One region of the Pseudoalteromonas sp. L1 genome, then DNA from elsewhere that is predicted to be linked to it. Evidence: predicted binding sites of a transcription regulator. Region 1 holds the regulator's gene; the other holds the start of a gene.
The links. The regulator ArgR, encoded in region 1, controls arginine synthesis, uptake and breakdown. The targets are predictions, from matches to a motif close to ANTGAATANNTATTCANT.
Positions count from the first base shown of each region.

Region 2: L3V38_RS07310 (aspartate aminotransferase family protein) is a predicted target of ArgR. The motif match lies at 1,819-1,836, and genes of this name have one in related genera.

Region 1 is NZ_JAKKCT010000006.1:169,375-172,966, forward strand. Features, by position in the region: gene ispB (octaprenyl diphosphate synthase) at 4-975, shown strand; gene mdh (malate dehydrogenase) at 1,071-2,006, opposite strand; gene argR (transcriptional regulator ArgR) at 2,232-2,699, shown strand; gene L3V38_RS17555 (Dyp-type peroxidase) at 2,696-3,592, opposite strand, start outside.
Region 2 is NZ_JAKKCT010000002.1:235,275-238,866, reverse strand. Features, by position in the region: gene L3V38_RS07315 (SidA/IucD/PvdA family monooxygenase) at 1-135, opposite strand, end outside; gene L3V38_RS07310 (aspartate aminotransferase family protein) at 146-1,705, opposite strand; gene L3V38_RS07305 (FMN-binding negative transcriptional regulator) at 2,021-2,293, shown strand; gene L3V38_RS07300 (FMN-binding negative transcriptional regulator) at 2,473-2,904, shown strand; gene grxC (glutaredoxin 3) at 2,951-3,190, opposite strand; gene L3V38_RS07290 (AraC family transcriptional regulator) at 3,272-3,592, shown strand, end outside.

The DNA.
Region 1 (3,592 bases):
TCAATGGATATAAAAGCTATCCAGACGTTAATTGAAAGTGAAATGAATGACGTCAATCAACTAATACACGCCCAAATGCGCTCAGATGTCGCATTGGTAAACCAGCTTGGCTTATATATAGTAAACAGCGGCGGCAAACGTGTACGCCCTATGTTAGCTATTTTAGCGGCAAAAGCACTTGGTTATGAGGGTAAAGACCACATTACGCTTGCCACCATCATAGAGTTTATTCATACCGCAACCTTACTACATGATGATGTTGTAGATGAATCTAACCTGCGCAGAGGAACACCCACTGCTAATGCAGAGTTTGGTAATGCAGCCAGCGTATTAGTAGGTGATTTTATCTATACTCGTTCATTCCAGTTAATGGTTGGGCTGGGTAAAATGCCTATTATGCAAACACTTGCAGATGCAACGAATGTCATCGCAGAAGGCGAAGTACTACAATTAATGAACTGTAATGACCCTGACACCACAGAACAAAGCTATATGCAGGTTATTTACAGCAAAACCGCCAAATTATTTGAGGCTGCTACCGGTTTAGCCGCCATTATCACTGAGCAAGATCAACACACCCTTGATGCCTTAAACTTATACGGCATGCATTTAGGCACCGCCTTCCAGCTTGTTGATGATGTGCTTGATTACAATGCAGATGCCACGCAACTTGGTAAGAATATTGGTGATGATTTAGCTGAAGGTAAACCTACCCTACCGCTAATCTACGCAATGCAAAAAGGCACACCAGAGCAAGTTAAGCTAGTACGCGAAGCCATTGAGCTTGGTAATGGTATGGACCACTTAGAGAGCATTCTAACGGCATTAGCTGATACTAAAGCCCTTGAGTTTGCGATGCAAAAAGCAGAACAAGAAGCCGACAAAGCGATTGCTTGTATTGCTTTTTTACCAGATACACCGTACAAGCAAGCACTTGAGAGTTTAGCCCGTATCGCCGTTGCACGGGACCATTAAACTTAATTTATTCGAGCCATAAAAAAGCCTGCAATTGCAGGCTTTTTTATTATTGAAGACATCGACTAGAGAATATCCCCATTTTCATCTGGGTATTAACCGTTGATGAAATCAACACCTTCTTGAATGTCTTTGTTAAGTGTCGCTAACATATCGTTCTTAGCTTGCTCTTCAAAAGCACTTAACTCACCGTAAGAAAGGATTTCTTCAACACCGTTTTTACCTAAACGTACTGGGTGTGCGAAGTATGCTGCATCACCGTTCTCAACTGCAACGTATGCGTAATCAACAACTTCTTCACCTTGTAAGCCTTTAACTAAAGACATACAAAAACGAGCTGCAGCTGCACCCATTGAAAGCGTCGCTGAACCGCCACCCGCTTTAGCGTTAACAACTTCAGTACCTGCATTTTGGATACGTGGTGTTAATGCTGCAACTTCTTCGTCGGTGAAAGTAACACCTTCCACTTGAGAAAGAAGAGGAAGAATAGTCGTACCTGAGTGACCACCGATCACTGGAACTTTAACGTCTGTAGCGCTTAAACCTTTAAGCTCAGCAACAAATGCTTCTGAACGGATCACGTCAAGTGTTGTGATACCGAATACACGATTCGCATCGTAAGTACCCGCTTTTTTGAATACTTCAGCAACGATTGGCACAGTACCGTTAACTGGGTTAGTAATGATACCTACTAACGCTTTAGGGCAGTTTTTAACGATGCCTTCAGCTAATGTTTTGATGATACCTGCGTTTACGTTGAAAAGGTCCGCACGGTCCATACCCGGCTTACGCGGCATACCCGCTGGGATAAGAACGATATCACAACCAACTAAAGCATCGTCTAGGTTGTCAGCACCAAAGCCTTCAACTTTAACGTCTGTTGGGATGTGAGAAAGATCAACCGCTACACCAGGAACAACAGGGGCAACATCGTATAACGATAATTCAGAACCTGCAGGTAAACTTGTTTTTAATAATAAAGACAATGCTTGGCCGATACCGCCAGCTGCGCCTAAAACAGCAACTTTCATTGGAATTCTCCGTAATTTGAGGTAGGAAATACTTGTGGCCCTAAAGATAATGAAATTAGCGACTAAAAACAAATTTATCCTGCTTATTTCGCATATAATTTCGACCATAGTTGTAAACTATGCTGTAAAGTGTCTTCATTTGGCCGACAAATTCAAACAAATACTGCATAAGTATGCATAATTGTGTAGAATTACCTCACATTTTATGAATAAAGATACGACAGCATGCAACCTCAAGATAAACAAGAAGCACTAATCAAAGCGTTTAAATCGTTATTAAAAGAAGAAAACTTCGGCTCACAAGGCGAAATTGTAGATGCATTAAAAGAGCAAGGCTTCGATAATATCAGCCAGAGTAAAGTCTCGCGCATGTTGAGTAAATTTGGTGCGGTACGTACTCGTAACGCAAAACAAGAAATGGTGTATTGCTTACCGGCTGAAATGGGCGTACCAACAGCGAAAAGCCCACTACGTCAGCTTGTTATTGACATTATGCATAACGAAATGATGATCATCATTCGCACTAGTCCAGGTGCTGCACAGCTTATTGCACGTTTACTTGATTCATTAGGTAAAGCAGACGGTGTGCTGGGAACCATTGCAGGTGACGATACTATTTTTATTGCCCCTGCAAAGGTCTCTGAAATTGACGTTACGCTTGAGCGTGTTCGCACCTTATTCGATACAGTTTAAAGTTGCTTTAGAAAATTCACTGACGGGGCGAAAAATGCCGATCCCATATCAGCTTGTGTGAAATCAAGCCAATGATCATAATGCTCGCCCTGCCCTAAACGACTTTTCAGTACATGTTCAAACGAGTCACCTTGCGCGGCACACGACACCATAAGTATGCCCTGTTTGTGAACGTCGCCAAATGGCATACTCTGATTAAGTAATAATGGCTGACCATGCTCATCTTTAAGCTCTGACCTCACTGCATGGCTCGTTTCAATTGCCGGCACAACCAAGGTATTATCAAGGCGAGTACGCCCCATTATTTGCTCTTGCTCTGATAAAGACAAGTACTGCCACACCGTTAGGTCGTGGACAAACCGCTGCACATGAATATAACTACCTTGATCTTCAAAATGCCCTGGTTTATTGACTAGTGCCGTACTGCGTTTTTGTCTTCCGTGGGGCGTGTCGCCGGCGTAGATAAAACCATTAAAATCTCGCCCATCTAAAAAACGAAAATTACGAACTTGCTCCACCAGTTCAACATCCGGTGTAAACAATTTTAAAATTTGCAGAGCAAATAAATGATTGACGTCTTCACGGTCAGAGCGGATTTGCACAAATAAATCGAATGGTTGTGCGCTTACAACATGTTCACTGTGTGTGACATTAGGAAAGCTCTGTAATTGACTTGGAATAAACTCAGGCAATATATGCGGCCAATATTGCGCCCCAACAGCAACAACACAAGACAGCATAGCCTCAGAAAACTGATCAGAAAACTCGTCTTGTATTACATTTACACGCTTTAGTTTTTTTCGTAATGACTCATCGTGGCCATCATAGACGTTAAAAAACAGGTGCAAACCATGTAAGTTTGCTTCAGCACAAATCCCAGATTGCGCTTGCGC
Region 2 (3,592 bases), on a different contig from region 1:
AGGATGCCAATCAAATTTAGGGCGACTGTCAACAAATAGCGTCTTCAAGTCTGAAAGGGGCGAAGAAAGCGCTGCTAAGCTTAAATTAAACGGGCCTACACCTATTCCGATTAAATCATAAATTTCTGGTTTCATTGTCTTTTCCTTAAGCTGTGCACAGTTGTTTGCTTTTGCAGTCGATCACATATTGTTCGCCAATTTTGCAAATTTCATTCAATACGTCGTCTATGCTGTCTATCGATGCGTGAGGGTTCAATAAAGTGAATTTTAAATACTGAATATTGTTCACTTTTGTTGCTGCAATCATGGCACGGCTACTTTGAGCTAAGGTCTTGCGAATAGTGCGGTTGCATTCATCAAGCTGAGTTTGGCTTAAGGCGCTATCGTTAAATCGAAATACGAGTGTAGTGAGTGATGGAACTTGTGCAGCTTGTAACAGGCTATGACGTGTTAAGCGTTGGTATACCTGTTGTGTTTTTTCAAGCAAGGTATCGAACATGGCACCAATCGCATCAGGCCCTTCTGTTCTTAAGCTTAACCAGAGCTTTAACGCATCGAATCGGCGCGTTGTTTGTAAGCTTTTATTTATTAAATCAGGAACGCCGGCTTGTGCTTGAGCCTTTGGATTGAGGTAATCGGCGTGATAAGTTAGAAAGCTCAATAACCGCTTGTCTTTGACCAATAGGGCAGAGCAGCATACTGGCTGGAAAAATGTTTTGTGAAAATCAATACTGACAGAGTCAGCTAAATCAATGCCTAACAAACGTTCGTTATGGCGTTGTGATACTAACAAAGCGCCACCATAAGCCGCATCGACGTGTAAATAACAGTTATGCTTTTTACATAAATGAGCAATGCTTGCTATCGGGTCGATTGCGCCAAAATCTGTTGTACCAGCCGTGGCGATTACCGCAATTGGTAATAAATTTGCTCTTTGAAGTTCATTTAATGTGTTTTCGAGGCTATGGGTATCAATACAGCGATTTTCATCACACGCAACACTGATAACAGCATCATGACCAAGACCCAATAATGCGGCTGCTTTTTGAATACTAAAATGGCTATATTCAGAACAAAGAATGCGATAACGATGTGCATTACTGCTTAAGCCAGAAGTAATATTTGTATGGCTTTGTGGTTCTAATTTGCCTGCCAACTCACGTGCAAGTAATAATGCCATTAAATTAGACTGGGTTCCGCCAGTGGTAAACACGCCGTCTGCGCCCTCATCGTAACCGATTCTTTGGCATGTCCAATCAATCACTTTTTGTTCTATAAGTGTTGCGCCTGCACTTTGATCCCATGTTTCAACAGCGGTGTTTATCGAAGAGCTAAACAACTCTGCCAGCAGGGATGTAAGCATTACTGGGCAATTTAAGTGAGCAAGGTAATCTGGATGATGGAAGTAAATCGCGTGTTTTAAATAAAGGTGATCTAGCTCTTCGAGGACTTGATTTATGTCACTTAAAGGTGTGTTTAGATCAATGGCTGCAAATTCTTCTTGCAACTGTGCAGGTTGCACTCCGCTGGTCGGGGAATTAACTTTTTTAATACGCTCGCTTAGAGTGCTTATACCCAATTGCATTAATTGTGAGTAATCCTGCATTGGCGAAACACCAAAAAGTGGGGCATCAGTTTGTTTGGTTTTAGTTTGATAGTTAGAATCATTAATCCATTGATATTGCGGCGGTTTAAAATTTTCCATTGTGTATATCCTTTAACATTGATTTAGTAACCAAGAGACAAGAAAAGCTTTTTCCGTCTCCAATTAATTAAAATCCGCAACACCCTGTACCGATAATTAGGAAGGTATCACGCATTAAATGTTAATGCAAACAATTATCATTTAGTTACTTTACTCTAATTTAACGGTATCTTGATTTGTTAGTTTTCCGAATTGGTTAAAGGGCATGACACTATTTGTGCTGTAGGTAGCGGGTAAAGACTAGTAGAAAATTCTTTATCAATTACAATGATAGATTCAAACAATCAGAGCAATTTTTAATAACATGAGAAAAGCATGCACATACCCAACAAGTGGAAAATGACACCAGAGCGAGTCTCACAATTTATAAAAAACTATAGCTTTGCGCTGATGATAGACAGTGAATTTGAAGCCACACATTTGCCATTGGTGTATAAACCCGAAGAAGGTGAGTTTGGTACTTTATATGGTCATGTGTCACGGGCGAATCGTCATGGTAAAAGCTTGCAAGATACGCGTGTATTAGTGGTTTTTAATGGTCCGCGTATACCCAAACCACCTCAAGATCCGAGTTTCAGTTGGAATTAAAAGTGATTTAGGCAAGGCATTGACTGAAAAGAATGGTTTTTCCCTTGTTAAAGTCAATAACGCCGAATAAATCGCTTTTAAACCAACCCTTAGGGCGTTTCTCAAGAACTTACTCTCTGCGTTGTTACTTCTTAAAAGGGAGTGCCATTCTTACAAAGTAACGCCTTGACATTAAGCCCATGAGAAACGCTGAATTCTGTATCTTGAGGTGGTTTGGGTATAATATATCACCCACTTGGTATGCAGAAAAGCCTGCTGTATCGACGTGGAACTACGCCGCAGTTCATACAAAAGGCAAGGTTGAATACCTCGATGATGACAATACCTTAGCTTGCTTAGATGAGTTAATTAGCCAATACGAACCGAGTATTTTAAACGACACTAATTTGCTGCCAGATGATTATCAAGCGAAGCTACTACGGGGGATTGTTGGTATTAAAATCAAACTTGACTCAATTCAGGCAAAAGAAAAGTTAGGCCAGCATAAATCAGTAGCTGATCAACAAGGTGTTGTAGCAGGGTTAAAAAAAGATAAGCATCCTGATGCGCAAAGCTTATTATCATATATGTTGAAAACTGAGGTAGGTATAGGAAAAGATATCAATAGCTAAGTTTTACTTGCTGTAGCGTGTATCTTCTCCTATTGCTAAAGCTAATTTAGCTATGGCTTAGCTGTTTAACATAGTGCTGAAAATCATCAAAACCACCAATATGTTCATCATTAATAAATATTTGTGGGACAGTTCTACGACCACTTAGTGAAACCATTTCCTGAAAAAGTCGGTCGTTATCTGAGATTTCTATTGCTGTGTATTGCCAACCTAACTTTTTAAACAGTTGCTTTGCCGCTCGACAGTATGGGCAATAGTCTTTGTGGTACATTTTGATCTTAGCCATGAGTTAGTCCTAAGTGATTTAACCGATGTGGCTAGTTTAAGCTGTGTTATTTTTTTCTCTATGTTGCAAGTAGCTAAAATTATGTCTGAAAGTCCAAATATTTATTTAAATGATCCTGATCCGCTTAGTGTGTTACTTGAGCGAATGTCCTTGAGGGCCGAAGTATACGTTAATGGTGATTTTTGTGGCTCGTGGGCTGTTGATACATCGGGCTCTCGCCGGATTCCATTTCATTTAATTGGTAAAGGGCAAGCATGGCTGCATTTTGAGAATGAAACTATCGTATTGAATGAAAAAGATCTTGTTGTTTTCCCAAGAGACCATCAACACATAATATCGAGCTCACCGATTAAACCAGCAAAAAAATTAGTTAATCAGCCTGCAAAAGGGGCGGGTGAAACA